2 regions of the Ruminococcus sp. RTP21484sp1_RTP21277st1_D2_RTP21277_210401 genome follow, and region 1 is predicted to be linked to the other one. Evidence: riboswitches for the same ligand, from Rfam matches in the RefSeq annotation. Region 1 holds a riboswitch; the other holds the start of a gene.
The links. Region 1 has a riboswitch for ZMP and ZTP ahead of AB5706_RS08495 (formate--tetrahydrofolate ligase). Riboswitches for the same ligand answer to the same signal wherever they lie in the genome.
Positions count from the first base shown of each region.

Region 1 (7,721 bases):
GCAGACTCTTTCACGCCATCTGGTGCATTTTCCATGGCAACGCCAAGGGCAGCATAGCGGATCATGGAGAGGTCATTGAAACCGTCGCCGATAGCGATAGTTTCAGCGGGGGTGAAATCGTAGAGCTTACCAATGCAATCAATAGCTGCAGCCTTTGACACCTTACTGTTGAAGAACTCCAGATAGAAGGGCTTGGAGGTGCAAAAAGTTACGTTATGAAAATGAGCTGTTTTCCGTAGCTCTTTTTCTATTTGCTGAATTTGGGAAACATCGTCATACCAGAGAATTTTCGTAATCCCCTGCGCCAAAAGCTTGTCGATAGATGGCATGAGAAGGGGCGTTACCTTGGTAGCCTGGCTGTATTCCTGAATCCGGTCATTCAGCTTGTTCCCATATAATTTATTGTCCGACCAGATGCACATGGTAGTATCATAGTTCAGTCCTGCTTCCAGAATCAGACGCGCATCGTCAGCTTTCAGCTCCTGTCTATACAGAACGCGTCCGTCAGCAGAATCCAGGATCATAGCCCCATTATAAGTGATCACAGGTCCCTGAATGCCCAGCTGTTTCTGATAGCGCTCCACTCCCTGAATGGGGCGCCCGGTGCAAATGGAGAAAATCAGTCCCTGTGCGGCTGCCTGCCGGATTGTTTCAATGGTGTATGGTGTAATTTCGTTTTTGTCATTTAATAAAGTACCGTCCATGTCGGCGGCTGCAAATTTATAGATCATAGTGCCTCCTGGAATATATGGTAAATTAGTTTTGTGAGCTGAAATGCCCCTCGCAGGCAGAGTATCCTGCTGGTTGTTTTTTCTTATTATAAAACGAAGATAGTGTAGGAATCAATCACTTTGAATGGATACATGTGAAGATTCACATGGATTTCGGGAAAAGATGCCTTGATTTCGGCATTTAAGAGAATTGTTTTTTTGTTTGCAAAATGGTAAAATAATTGGGTGCTGTAAAAGCGGAAACAGGCAGGCTGAGATTGTGAAACAGTCATGCCTTTGGGACTTTTACAAAAATGAAAAATAGAAAAGTGATGAGGTGTAAAGCTATGCAGGAAATGAAGCCAGTTAAAGAAGGCAAAGTACGCGAGATTTACGACAACGGAGACAGCCTGATCATGGTTGCGACAGACCGTATCAGCTGTTTTGATGTGATCCTGAACAACGAAGTGACGAAGAAAGGCACTGTTCTTACACAGATGTCCAAGTTCTGGTTCGATATGACCCAGGATATCCTGCCGAACCACATGATTTCTGTTGATGTAAAAGATATGCCGGAGTTTTTCCAGCAGGATAAGTTTGACGGAAACAGCATGATGTGCCGCAAGCTGGATATGATCCCGGTTGAGTGCATCGTTCGTGGATATATCACTGGAAGCGGCTGGGCAAGCTACCAGAAGAATGGTACAGTTTGCGGAATTACTCTTCCGGAAGGTCTGAAAGAGTCTGACAAGCTGCCTGAGCCTATTTACACACCTTCTACCAAGGCTGAGATTGGCGACCACGATGAGAATATTTCTTTTGAGCAGAGCGTTACCCATCTTGAGAAATACTATCCGGGACATGGTCAGGAGTATGCAGAGAAGATTCGTGATTACACCATCGCATTATATAAAAAATGTGCTGAGTATGCTTTAAGCAAAGGTATTATTATTGCAGATACCAAATTTGAGTTTGGACTTGATGAAAATGGTAATATTGTTATTGGTGATGAGATGCTTACACCGGACAGCTCCAGATTCTGGCCGGCAGATGGATATGAGCCAGGTCATGGCCAGCCATCCTTTGACAAGCAGTTTGCCCGTGACTGGCTGAAAGCAAACCCGGACAACGACTGGACTCTTCCACAGGAAATCGTGGACAAGACAATCGACAAATATCTCCAGGCATATGAGATGCTTACAGGGGAGAAGCTGAAATAAGCAATATACAAATACTGCCAGGGCATTTGTCCCTGGCAGGCTGATAAAATCCTTTATTTTATTTTCAAAGGATACACTTTGCTTGTATGTAAAAAGCGCCCGGGAGTTTGGGTCTCCCGGGCGTTGATTTTTGTGAGCAACGTGCCAAATCCATGTTTACACGGAAACCTGGCTGACATGTAAAAATCAGAACAGTCCTGTGATCTTACCTGTTTCGTCTACATCGATTTTCTCAGCAGCCGGAACCTTTGGAAGACCTGGCATGGTCATGATCTCTCCTGTGAGGGCTACGATGAAGCCTGCACCTGCAGAAATCTTCAGGTTACGAACAGTTACTTCAAAGCCTGTCGGAGCACCAAGCTTGGTCTGGTCATCTGTTAAGCTGTACTGTGTTTTTGCCACACAGATCGGGCAGTTTCCGAATCCAAGCTCTTCCAGCTGTTTTGCCTGCTTCTGAGCATTAGCTGTAAGAACAACTCTCTTACCGCCATAGATCTTCTGAACGATCTGATTCAGCTTATCTTCGATAGAGCCTTCAAGCTCATAGGAATATGTGAAGTCGTTTGGCTCTTCAACAAGACGGATTACTTCCTCAGCTAATTTAATACCGCCTTCGCCGCCTTTTGCCCATACTTCAGAAAGTGCAACATTAACGCCAAGCTCTTTACATTTTGCTTCTACCAGGTCAAGCTCTGCCTTGGTATCTGTCGGGAATGCATTGATTGCAACAACACATGGAAGCTTGTAAACATTTTTGATGTTGCTTACGTGTTTCAGAAGGTTTGGAAGACCTTTCTCAAGAGCCTCAAGGTTCTCATTGTTAAGATCAGCCTTCGGAACGCCGCCATTGTATTTCAGTGCACGGACAGTAGCAACGATAACAACTGCATTTGGTTTCAGACCAGCCATACGGCATTTGATATCAAGGAATTTCTCGGCACCAAGGTCAGCACCGAATCCAGCCTCTGTGATGGTGTAATCAGCAAGCTTCAGAGACATCTTGGTAGCGGTTACGGAGTTACATCCGTGAGCGATGTTTGCGAATGGTCCGCCGTGAACGATTGCAGGTACATGCTCCAGTGTCTGAACAAGGTTTGGTTTCAGAGCATCTTTCAGAAGTGCTGTCATAGCACCCTCTGCATGAAGATCACCAGCTGTTACCGGTTTCTGCTCTGACGGTTTGCCATATGTATAACCGATGATGATTCTGGAAAGTCTTTCTTTCAGGTCTTTGATATCACTTGCAAGACAGAGAACAGCCATGATCTCGGAAGCTACCGTGATGTCATAGCCGTCTTCACGAGGCATACCGTTTGTTCTTCCGCCAAGTCCGTCTACTACATTACGAAGCTGACGGTCGTTCATATCTACACATCTTCTCCATGTGATCTTACGTGGGTCGATGTTAAGAGCATTGCCCTGGAAAATATGGTTATCGATCATTGCTGCAAGAAGGTTGTTTGCTGCGCCGATTGCGTGGAAGTCACCTGTGAAGTGAAGGTTGATATCTTCCATCGGAACTACCTGGGCATATCCGCCGCCTGCTGCACCGCCTTTTACACCGAATACCGGTCCAAGGGATGGCTCACGAAGAGCTACCATAACGTTCTTGCCAAGCTTCTGCATAGCGTCTGCCAGACCAACTGTAGTAGTGGTTTTTCCTTCTCCGGCAGGAGTCGGGTTGATAGCGGTAACCAGAATCAGTTTGCCATCATTCTTATCTGTTTCTTTCAGAAGATTGTAGTCGATTTTTGCTTTGTATTTACCATACTGCTCAAGATATTTGTCCGCAATACCTGCTTTAGCTGCAATCTCAGTGATTGGTTTCATTTCACATTCCTGTGCGATTTCGATGTCACTTTTAAACCCCATAATAAAAGCTCCTTTCGTTGTGTAAGATTAAATGGTTTTTATATGACCGCTTCTTAAAAAGACAACGGTATTTCCCTCATGTCAGAGGTACCTCCCGGTAAAAAAAGGGCAGTATCTGATGATTCAAATACTGCCCAGACGGTCGGCTGGAAATTACGGTCTATGCTGTCTGCAAAATATGGTGCAGCGGCTGTAAACAGTAATCTTCATGATCTGCTCCTGAAGTCCCTGTGGTTAACTCCACGATCCGTCAGTATTCAGAAGCTTTTCAATTGATGTGTTCATTGTATCATTAAAAAAACATTTTGTCAATAAATTAACAGACAGCATTATTGTCAAAAAAGACGATGTATATTTGTGAAATATAACAAATGCTTTGAATGTGGAGAAAATCTGTCTGAATGGAAAAATATAATCTCCGCTTCAGACTTCATAAAAATTTTATGACTTGGATAGTTGCGTATGAGGGCAAGTATTGTTAGAATAGAAAATGCACAGAGCCTGTTTGAAACAGGATAATGATTCGTGGTTTTATATAAGAAAGGTTGAATAATTGAATGAATAGAACAGAATTTCTGGATACATTGAGAAGTCAGCTGTCCGGACAGATGCATGAGGGTAAGGTGGCGGCGCATGTGCGTTACTATGAAGATTATATTCAGTCACAGGTACGTAGTGGACGTGATGAGCAGCAGGTTCTTGATGAACTTGGAGATCCAAGGCTGATCGCCAGGACTTTGCTGGATACAGATGTGGATAACGGGCAGCTGGATTATGAGGAGTACAGCACCTATTCGGATGACGCACAGAATACCCAGAGCTCCAGCCGGAATCATGTACATGTATGGCGGTTTGATACCTGGTACAGCAAACTTCTGGGCGTGGTGATCCTGCTGATAGTCGTCTTTTTGCTGTTTCATATTCTGGTGGCAGTGATTCCGTTTTTTGCGGTACTGGCGTTGATTTTGTTTATTGTGTCACTGATAAAAAATCGGAATTAACATGATACTATGAACGTCACGAACGGCAGATGCGGGAGTGTCGCAGGCGCACAGCAGCTGATTTTCATATATAGAGATGTCGCCGATAGACGACATGTCCGTTTTGTAACAAAAAAATGTCGGACATGCTTTAGAGAATCATATGTTACTGTTCACTCCGTTCACAGTAACGCGCTTCGCGATGCACAGAAATCATGCATTCGCATGATTTCGCGCCGCAATTCTCGGGTTTTCTGTGAACTTTGTTCACAAAAAACGCCTCGCGGAACGTGACCAGTGAACAGTAACAATCATATTCAGCAAGGTTTCTTCTGAGCAGGAATGAGTTACAGTTTTGTTGAGATCGTGATATAAAGTATGGACATTATAGAATATATTCAGGGAAGGATTTAAATGAGCAGTATAACAATAGAAGAATTAAAAAAGTTACCAGCGGAGTCCTATCAGATCATTGATGTCCGCGACGAGATTGAGATTTCCCATGGCGCTGTTAAGGGGGCTTTGGCCTGTAAGCCAGAGGAAATCATGGAGAATCCGGAAGTGGATAAGACCAGAAAACTGGTTATTTGCTGCAGCCGCGGAATCAATAGTAAAGAAATCGCTAAGAAGCTCGAGGAAGAGGGGCTGGATGCAGTAAGCCTTGAGAAAGGGTACATTGCCTGGCTTATGGATGCCATGAAGAGTTCACAGGACGAAGATTTTGTGAAAAATGTGGAGATCAGTCTTCGCAAGAAATTTAAGAAAAAAATCTGGTCCAGGTTTACCAAGGCAATCAATACTTACGAGCTTGTGAAGCCGGGAGATAGGATTGCAGTCTGTATTTCCGGCGGCAAGGACTCTATGCTGATGGCAAAGTGCTTCCAGGAACTGAAGCTTCATAATAAATTTGATTTCGAGGTGAAATTTCTGGTTATGGATCCGGGCTACAGTCCGGCCAACCGTCAGGTAATCGAGGAAAACGCCAGAAGGTTAAATATTCCTATTCGTATTTTTGAGTCTGATATTTTTGAGTCTGTATTTAATGTGGAGAAATCTCCTTGTTATCTTTGCGCAAGAATGCGCCGCGGGCATCTCTATGCTTTTGCAAAAGAAATGGGTTGCAACAAGATTGCACTGGGTCACCACTATGATGATGTGATTGAGACCATTCTTATGGGCATGCTTTACGGTGCCCAGGTACAGACTATGATGCCCAAGCTTCACAGCACCAACTTTGAGGGAATGGAACTGATCCGTCCATTGTATCTGGTGCGGGAGGATGATATTAAGGCATGGCGTGACTACAATGATCTCCATTTTATTCAGTGTGCATGTAAATTTACAGATACCTGCACTACCTGCAATAACGAAAATCGCTCCAAACGTGTAGAAATCAAGGAACTGATCCGTGACCTGAAAAAGGTGAATCCGTTTGTAGAGGGCAACATTTTCAAGAGCGTAGAGAATGTAAATATTGATACAGTTGTGGGATATAAACAATATGATGTGAGACATTCTTTCCTGGAAAATTATGATGGGGAGCCCGGTTCTGCCTCTGAGAATGCTGCTGATGCAGTAGAGTAACAGAGAGAAAATGTGGATTTTAGACCTGCACACTCGGATCTACATCCTACGCGATTGGTATAGTTATTTACGAAACGATGTATTAGTAAAAATATTGAGCCAAGGTCAATGCTGCATGTGACCTTGGCTCGTTTTTTGTCGGGGATGAAAAGAGAAGCGCTATAGATATATTGGAGTATTTATTTTCCGATTTTTCCGAGAAGCCATACACAAAGAATGATGAACAGAATGGCAGTAAAGATTCCTGCCATTCCTTTTGCCATGATTTCAAGTGCAATAATGATATTGGATGTATTCATAGATAAGACCCTCCTCATTATAAAAATTTTTTTATAAAAATTTTGTGACCAGGTTGATAACCATGCCGCCTGCGATTACAGAAGCAATCTGTCCGGACACGTTGGCACCGGCGGCCTGCATGAGAATTACATTTGTGGGATCTTCTTCCATGGCCATTTTCTGAACAACTCGGGAGGACATTGGAAATGCAGAAATTCCGGCACCGCCAATCATTGGGTTGATCTTTTTTTTCAGGAAAAGATTCATAAATTTTGCCAGGAGAACGCCGCCGATGGTGTCCATGACAAAAGCAAAAAGTCCAATCACCAGGATCAGTAAAGTCTCTTTTGTTACAAACTGGTCTGCACGCATGCTGAAGGAAATGGTGATTCCAAGAAGCAGGGTGATCAGATTTGCCAGAATATTCTGGGCTGTGTCGGACAGGGTGCCCAGGACGCCGCATTCCCGGATCAGGTTGCCGAACATGAGAAATCCAACCAGCGCAACAGATTGAGGTGCTACCAGCCCAACGATTACAGTAACTATAATGGGAAAAGCAATTTTCATGGTTTTGGAAACGGATTTCGGATTATATTCCATGTGAATGCAGCGTTCCTTCTTTGTAGTGACAAGCCGGATGGCAAAGGGCTGTACAATTGGGACAAGTGCCATGTAGGAATAGGCGGCAACTGCAATGGCGCCGATATATTTGGAATTCAGGACCTGGGATACCAGAATGGAAGTAGGTCCGTCGGCAGCACCGATGATTCCGATAGAAGCAGCGTCTTTTAGGTCAAATCCAAGGATGGTGGACAGTAAAATTGCAGCAAAAATTCCAAGCTGTGCACCTGCGCCAAACAGGAACAAAGAGGGATTGGAAAGCAGGGGACCGAAGTCGATCATAGCGCCAATTCCGATGAAAAGTAAAATCGGCATGACTTCTGAGGCTTCAATTCCCACATGGAACAGCCATTCAATGACTCCGTTTGCCTGGATCCCGCCAGCCAGAGTCTGGTTTAAAACTCCGGAAAAAGGCAGGTTCACAAGTATGGCACCAAAGCCCATTGGCAGAAGCA
Region 1 is NZ_JBCOMJ010000010.1:7,673-15,393, forward strand. Features, by position in the region: gene AB5706_RS08485 (Cof-type HAD-IIB family hydrolase) at 1-731, opposite strand, end outside; gene AB5706_RS08490 (phosphoribosylaminoimidazolesuccinocarboxamide synthase) at 1,058-1,930, shown strand; gene AB5706_RS08495 (formate--tetrahydrofolate ligase) at 2,117-3,802, opposite strand; ZMP/ZTP riboswitch at 3,928-4,070, opposite strand; gene AB5706_RS08500 (DUF1700 domain-containing protein) at 4,360-4,803, shown strand; gene AB5706_RS08505 (PP-loop family protein) at 5,197-6,366, shown strand; gene AB5706_RS08510 (sodium ion-translocating decarboxylase subunit beta) at 6,697-7,721, opposite strand, start outside.

Region 2 (7,721 bases), on a different contig from region 1:
GAACTCTTGACTGCTGTCCTGCACCAACGCCGATTGCCTGTCCGTCTTTTACATAGCATACGGAATTGGACTGGGTATATTTCAGAATAATCAGGGAAACTTTCATATCACGCTTTGCTTCCTCAGATAATTCTTTATTCTCAGTTACGATGTTGGAAATCAGCTCATCATCAATTGCAAGCTCCTGTCTTCCCTGCTCAAAAGTAACGCCGAACACCTGCTTATGCTCTAATGGAGCCGGTACATATTCCGAATCGATCTGAATTACATTGTAGTTGCCTTTTTTCTTCTGTTTCAGAACCTCAAGTGCCTCCTCTGTATAACCAGGAGCGATTACACCGTCGGAAACTTCTCTCTTGATCAGAAGTGCTGTATCTTTGTCACATACATCAGAAAGGGAAATAAAATCACCGAAGGAAGACATTCTGTCTGCGCCTCTTGCACGGGCATATGCACATGCAAGCGGTGAAAAATTCTGCCAGTCCATATCCTCTACCCAGTAGATTTTTGCAAGCGTCTCTGTAAGCGGAAGACCAATGGAAGCACCTGCCGGGGAAACATGTTTAAAAGAAGTAGCTGCAGGAAGTCCGGTTGCCTTTTTCAGATCACGCACCAGCTGCCAGCCGTTAAAGGCATCCAGAAAGTTAATATATCCAGGTTTTCCGGAAAGTACTTTAATTGGCAGTTCACTTCCATCTTCCATGTATATTTTAGATGGTTTCTGATTTGGGTTACAGCCGTATTTTAATTCTAACTCTTTCATGGTTATCTCCTCCATTTTATCTTTTAAGGTAACGATTCAGTAGGTACTATTCCGTAAGGCATTCCGTTTTGCGAATATAATTTACCAAAAACGGAATGCTTTATTTTCAGTGATTCTTGTTGATAATTTTTGATTCATATTTACCAGTCTCGATATCAATGTATCTCACAAAAAGTGAAACCTTATTGTCTTCATTCAGGCTCTCCCACAACATATCTGCAAACGCATCCATGTTATCCGGAATCTGAACAAGCTTCGGCTCGCCCTCAAAGCTTGGCAGCGGGTTTCCATCACATTTATAAGTATGGATAAAATGTCCCTCACCGGCCTTTGCATTCTGATATGCAAAAGTGTAACGGTTGCAGGAAGAAGGATCTCCATTATTGCTTTTCAAAATGGACATTGCATAACTGTAAGTGCCGTTCTCTACATGCATAATTCCGGAAATACGTGGTGTATAGTTTGGTGCATCTGGCTCAAACTCTCTGGAACGTAAAGACTGCTCAAAAGTGAGCTGATGATCCATTCCTTCGTAAATAGTGTCTGTCTGGTCACCGTTTGTCACAATTGTTTTATTTCCAAGTACGCGGACAGGTGCATAAATGATCAGGCTTGGATCTACCAGTTTGGAAGGGTCAAATGCCTGTGTGCGGATTCCCTCTCCATCCTCCACAAATACACGATTGCGGCTGTTCTCACTTCTTCCCATAATAAAGTAAGCGGTAACTGCCTTCGTTCCATCAGCGCTGCGGCCAATGATGATTCCTCGTCCCGGGTAAGAATTTTCCTTCAGTTCTTTGTCCAATGCTATCATTTCCATGCAGATGTTCTCCTTTCGAAATTTACATGAGTATATTACCGCAGCCGCCAGATTTTCAAACACGCTCTGGCATAAGCTTATACTGGCTGCGTGTATAAAAAAACGCCTGGGAAGCCCCTCTTCCAGGCTGCCCAGGCGGTCGACACAATGATATCACCGCACTCCCTGTGGGTATTCCCACGATCCGCCAGTCATGCAGTTCTTTTTTATACTACAATATTTTTTTCGTTATTTCAAGATGGGAAATCTTTTTCTTTTATGTACAATTTTTTTGTGGTTACTAATCACTCCGTGACCAGTAACACGCTTCGCGATGCACAGAAATCATGCATTCGCATGATTTCGCGCTGAGATTCTCGGGTTTTCTGTGAACTTTGTTCACAAAAAACACCTCGCGGAACGTTACAAGTGAACAGTAACTTTTTGTAGTTACTGGTCGCAATGCCTGCATAAGCAAATTTATGGATATAGTCCGTACTTTCTTCTCAGGAAATCCCCATCAAGCCCTGATCTATTGTGATCTGTGCACTGATATCCGCCTTCATCTGCTCCCAGGCATCCGGATGATCCACATAATACTTGGGACATTCCTTTCCTGTCACATCATAATGCCGGATCACCTGCTCTGAGGTCAGCCCAAATCGGGCGCACAGCCATGCAGCCAGCTTTACCACAGAATCATAAGTTTCCTGTTCAAAAACGCCTGTATCATCTTTATGACAGCACTCAATAGAAATACTGTCCACATTCCTTGAGTTAGTCGCGTAAGACATCTCTGAGGTAGGAATACACTGGATCACTTCACCCTCCAGTCCTACTACAAAATGGCTGCTTACTTTCGCCTCATGAGAAATGGAAAGATTCTCAAAATAATCCCTGTTATTCTGCGCTGTAGCACCAGGATTGGCTGTATAATGGATTGCTATGTAATCAGCTCCATTCAGGGGCAGCTGAGGCCTGGAATACTCATTTGGTGTCAATAATTGTACATCTATGTAGGGAGCACCCTGGGACATCCATTCTTCCGGTCCATAATTCGTATGATCATTCATTTCCTGGGATGTCTCTGCACTTTTCTCCTGCTTCTGTCCATTCCTTACCATCAGAATAACCACTCCTGTCACAACCAGAAGCAAAAAAAGCACCAGAAATGCCAGACGCTGATTTCTCTGACGGATCCTGCCGCCCTTATCTTTTTTTTCTCTTTTGTTAAAAGAAGGCCGCCTTGAAAAAGACGGCCTTGCAGATTTTCTTTTCATTATTTGTCATCCACACTGTAGTTCGGTGCTTCTTTTGTAATGTGAATGTCATGTGGGTGAGACTCTTTCAGGGAAGCAGCAGAAATCTTCACGAATTTACCATTCTGTTTCAGTGCTTCAATATTCTCAGCTCCACAGTATCCCATACCGGAGCGAAGTCCTCCGATCAGCTGGAATACAGTGTCCTCAAGGTGTCCCTTGTATGCAACACGTCCTTCCACACCTTCCGGAACAAGCTTCTTGGCATTCTCCTGGAAGTAACGGTCCTTGCTGCCATTCTCCATAGCTGCAATGGATCCCATTCCACGGTATACTTTATATTTTCTTCCCTGATATAACTCGAAAGTTCCCGGGCTCTCATCGCATCCGGCGAACATGCTTCCCATCATACAAACGTTTGCACCAGCTGCGATTGCCTTGGTAACATCGCCTGAATACTTGATACCACCGTCTGCAATAATCGGAATACCATATCTCTTGGCAACCTCATAGCAATCCATGACTGCTGTGATCTGCGGTACACCAATACCTGCAACTACACGGGTGGTACAGATAGAGCCAGGTCCGATTCCGACCTTAACTGCATCTACACCAGCATCAATCAGAGCCTTGGTAGCGGCTCCTGTGGCAACGTTTCCTGCGATAACCTGAAGCTCCGGATATGCAGCCTTGATTTCTCGTACAGCACGGAGGATATTCTCAGAATGACCATGAGCAGAATCAACAACGATGACATCAACATTTGCCTTCACAAGTGCATCTACACGGGCAAGCACGTTGGCGGTAATACCAACAGCAGCTCCACAGAGAAGACGTCCCTGTTCATCTTTGGCAGCCAAAGGATATTTAATCTGTTTCTCAATATCCTTGATGGTGATAAGTCCTTTTAAGTTAAAATCATCATCTACAATGGGTAATTTCTCTTTACGGGATTTCGCAAGGATCTCTTTCGCCTCTTCCAGTGTAATACCTTCTTTGGCTGTGATCAGTCCCTCAGATGTCATGGACTCTTTGATCTTCTTGCTGAAATCTGTCTCAAACTTCAGATCACGGTTGGTAATAATACCTACCAGCTTCTTGCCTTCTGTGATCGGGACACCGGAAATACGGAATTTCGCCATTAAGTCATTGGCATCCTTCAATGTATGTTCCGGAGATAAGAAAAACGGATCTGTGATAACACCATTCTCAGAACGCTTAACCTTGTCCACCTCTTCTGCCTGCGCCTCGATAGACATGTTCTTGTGAATGATACCGATACCTCCCTGACGTGCCATGGCAATCGCCATATTGTACTCAGTAACGGTGTCCATTCCTGCACTCATCATGGGAATGTTCAGTTTAATCTTCTTTGTAAGGTAAGTTGAAACGTCAACTTGATTCGGGATTACTTTGGAGTACGCCGGAACTAAAAGGACGTCGTCGAAAGTAATGCCTTCACCAATGATAGTACCCATTGCTTTTCCTCCCTTGTCTTATTGTGTCTTTGGTTTGTAGATTAGTGTAGCAAAAAACTAAAAGTGTGTCAATCTAGTAAATTAATCTAAAAATACTTTGCTCGGAGCAGTGTTTCTCATGGTTTTTGCCAATATTTCATCTGGCTCGATAATTACTTTGCAGGTTTCTGCGCCATCGCGGCAGACAATTGCAAAACGCTTATGTTCCGGATTTCCGGAGGAAAAATCCTGTACCTTCAGCTTCTGGTTGCTGTTGTAATAGTCCATTCTGTGTGAATTAAGGGGTGCCATAATATCACATTCTGTAATATTCAGGCTTTTTACTCTTTTTCGCTTGGACTTTGCCATGATCTTGTCAATGTCAAGTTCTCCGTTTACAAACAAGTACTCAAATTCCAGATCAGTTCCTGGAAAAATAAAAAGATAGGCACAGACTCCCAGTACAATTGCCGCGATCAGAAGCGGGGGCATAATAAACAGTCCTGCGAGTACCAGAAGCACGATCAGTGCAATGATACTGCCTTTTACCAGCCTGTCCTTTGCGGTCCGCTCTTTTTTTACAAGCAGCTCGGAATACAAATCGCTCATATTACAATTCTCCTTTGTTTTTTTTGCCAGCCGGCATGTTGTTCTAAGTATAACACACAAAAGTTTTCCTGTGAACATTGTTCCTGATAAAACACGGAATATTGCCAATACACAGTAACAGTAAAAAATGACTTTTATTGAATGCAAAAGGGCCAGCGTCTTTGACACCGACCCTTATGAGTTCTGAATTATACCTTCAAAAATCCTTTCATGGATTTTCCGTTCTGTTTTCCGCTGCCGGAAATTACATCATTCCCATACCCTGACCGCCAGCTGGCATTGCCGGAGTATCTTCTTTGATATTTGCAACAACAGACTCAGTTGTAAGCAGAGTAGAAGCAACACTTGTTGCGTTCTGAAGAGCACTTCTTGTAACCTTTGCAGGATCAAGGATTCCCTCGTCTACCATGTTTACATATTTCTCGTTCAGAGCATCAAAACCAACACCTGGCTCAGACTCTCTTACTTTGTTGATGATAACTGCACCTTCAAGACCTGCATTAGCAGCAATACGGAACAGCGGAGCTTCCAGTGCTTTCAGGATGATGTTTGCACCAGTCTTCTCATCTCCCTCAAGATCTGCCGCAAGTTTTGCAACCTCTTTGGAAGCGTGGATATATGCAGAACCGCCTCCTGCAATGATTCCTTCTTCAACAGCTGCTCTGGTAGCTGCAAGAGCATCTTCCATACGAAGTTTTGCTTCTTTCATCTCAGTCTCAGTAGCTGCACCAACACGAACCACTGCTACACCGCCTGCAAGTTTTGCAAGTCTTTCCTGAAGCTTCTCTCTGTCGAAATCAGATTTTGTCTCCTCAATCTGAGCACGGATCTGGGCAACACGATTGGCAATTGCTTCTTTATCTCCCATACCATCGACAATAACAGTATTCTCTTTTGCAACTTTAACAGATTTTGCACGTCCTAACTGAGCCATTGTAGCATCTTTCAGTTCAAGACCTACCTCGTCAGAAATTACAGTACCACCTGTCAGAATTGCGATATCCTGAAGCATTTCTTTTCTTCTGTCACCATAGCCAGGAGCTTTTACAGCTACTACCTGGAAGGTTCCTCTTAATTTGTTTACGATCAGAGTGGTAAGAGCCTCACCCTCAACATCTTCAGCGATGATAAGAAGTTTTGCTCCAGCCTGTACGATCTGCTCCAGCAGCGGAAGAACTTCCTGAATGTTGGAGATTTTCTTGTCTGTGATCAGAATATATGGATCCTCAAGGTTTGCTTCCATCTTCTCCATATCAGTGGACATGTATGCGGAAATATATCCACGGTCAAACTGCATACCTTCTACAAGGTCAAGCTCTGTGTGCATGGTCTTGGACTCTTCTACAGTAATAACACCGTCGTTGGAAACTTTTTCCATTGCATTTGCAACAAGCTCTCCGACTTCTTTATCTCCGGCGGAAATAGATGCAACGTTTGCGATCTGTTTCTTTCCGCTTACTTTCTGGCTCATGTTCTTAATTGCTTCTACAGCAGCATCTGTAGCTTTCTTCATACCGCGTCTCATAACGATCGGGTTAGCACCTGCTGCCAGATTCTTCATTCCTTCATGAACCATTGCCTGGGCAAGTACAGTAGCAGTTGTAGTACCATCACCAGCTACATCGTTTGTCTTGGATGCAACTTCCTTGATCAGCTGAGCTCCCATGTTCTCGAAAGCATCCTCAAGCTCGATCTCTTTTGCGATTGTAACACCATCGTTTGTGATAAGCGGAGCACCGAACTGTTTATCAAGTACTACGTTTCTTCCTTTCGGACCAAGTGTTACTCTTACGGTATCAGCAAGTTTATTTACACCAGCCTCTAATGCTGTTCTGGCTTCTGCGCCATATTTAATCTCTTTTGCCATAATGAATCATCCTCCTGATTTCAAGTTATTTATAAGGTTATGTCTTATTTCACAATTGCAAGAATATCGCTCTGTTTTACGATGATATACTCTTCACCGTCAAGCTTAACCTCTGTTCCTGAATATTTGGAATAGATAACCTTGTCGCCTACAGTAACTTCCATTTTCACTTCTTTCCCGTCAACGACTCCGCCAGGTCCTACAGCGATTACCTCTGCCTGCTGTGGTTTCTCCTGTGCCTGTCCCGGAAGAACGATACCGGATTTTGTTGTCTCTTCTGCTTCTAACTGTTTTAATACAACTCTGTCGCCTAATGGAACTAATTTCATGATCTATGTCCTCCTTTAGAATTGTTTTCCTTTTTCTTACTAGCACTCATTATTGCTGAGTGCTAATCACTGTTCATTATATTATTGAATTATCGTTATTTGTGCAACTCTTTTCATAGTTACATTTTCAAGTATATTCTGTTTTATTCTCTTTTATGCTCTTTTTTTCTCTTGTTTTCTCACTTTAAAAATTTTCTGATTTTTTTGTTTCGCCGCTTTTGAAGCCTGACCGTTAAAACTTTTTGGTGTAATAGTGAATTCCAATGAATTTTCCTGTTACACACAAAAAAAGAACTGCCCTCCAGAGCGTGTTTGAAAAATCATTCCCGCAATCTGCATTTCACAATTTGCAGAAAGCCTTTTTCAAACACGTTCGAAAGAAAACAGTTCTTCTGTACACTTGTTTATTATTTATTGAATTCACTCAGGCCTTTTTATTTCTCTGGGCCTTAATCTCTTCTAATTCATCAAAGATCACTTCATTGAGAACCTTGATATAGGTTCCCTTCATACCGGATGACCGGGACTCAATAACGCCCGCGCTCTCGAACTTGCGGAGTGCATTTACGATTACTGATCTGGTAATACCTACTCTGTCTGCAATCTTGCTGGCAACAAGAATTCCCTCATCTCCGTCA
Region 2 is NZ_JBCOMJ010000015.1:38,285-46,005, reverse strand. Features, by position in the region: gene AB5706_RS11285 (phosphoribosylaminoimidazolecarboxamide formyltransferase) at 1-763, opposite strand, end outside; gene AB5706_RS11280 (IMP cyclohydrolase) at 870-1,583, opposite strand; ZMP/ZTP riboswitch at 1,706-1,788, opposite strand; gene AB5706_RS11275 (peptidoglycan recognition protein family protein) at 2,069-2,842, opposite strand; gene guaB (IMP dehydrogenase) at 2,842-4,299, opposite strand; gene AB5706_RS11265 (DUF6106 family protein) at 4,381-4,887, opposite strand; gene groL (chaperonin GroEL) at 5,132-6,754, opposite strand; gene groES (co-chaperone GroES) at 6,799-7,083, opposite strand; partial or broken gene AB5706_RS11250 (DUF6783 domain-containing protein) at 7,360-7,437, opposite strand; gene codY (GTP-sensing pleiotropic transcriptional regulator CodY) at 7,508-7,721, opposite strand, start outside.
Region 2: linked by a shared signal. The riboswitch ahead of AB5706_RS11280 (IMP cyclohydrolase) and the one ahead of AB5706_RS08495 (formate--tetrahydrofolate ligase) in region 1 are both predicted to bind ZMP and ZTP.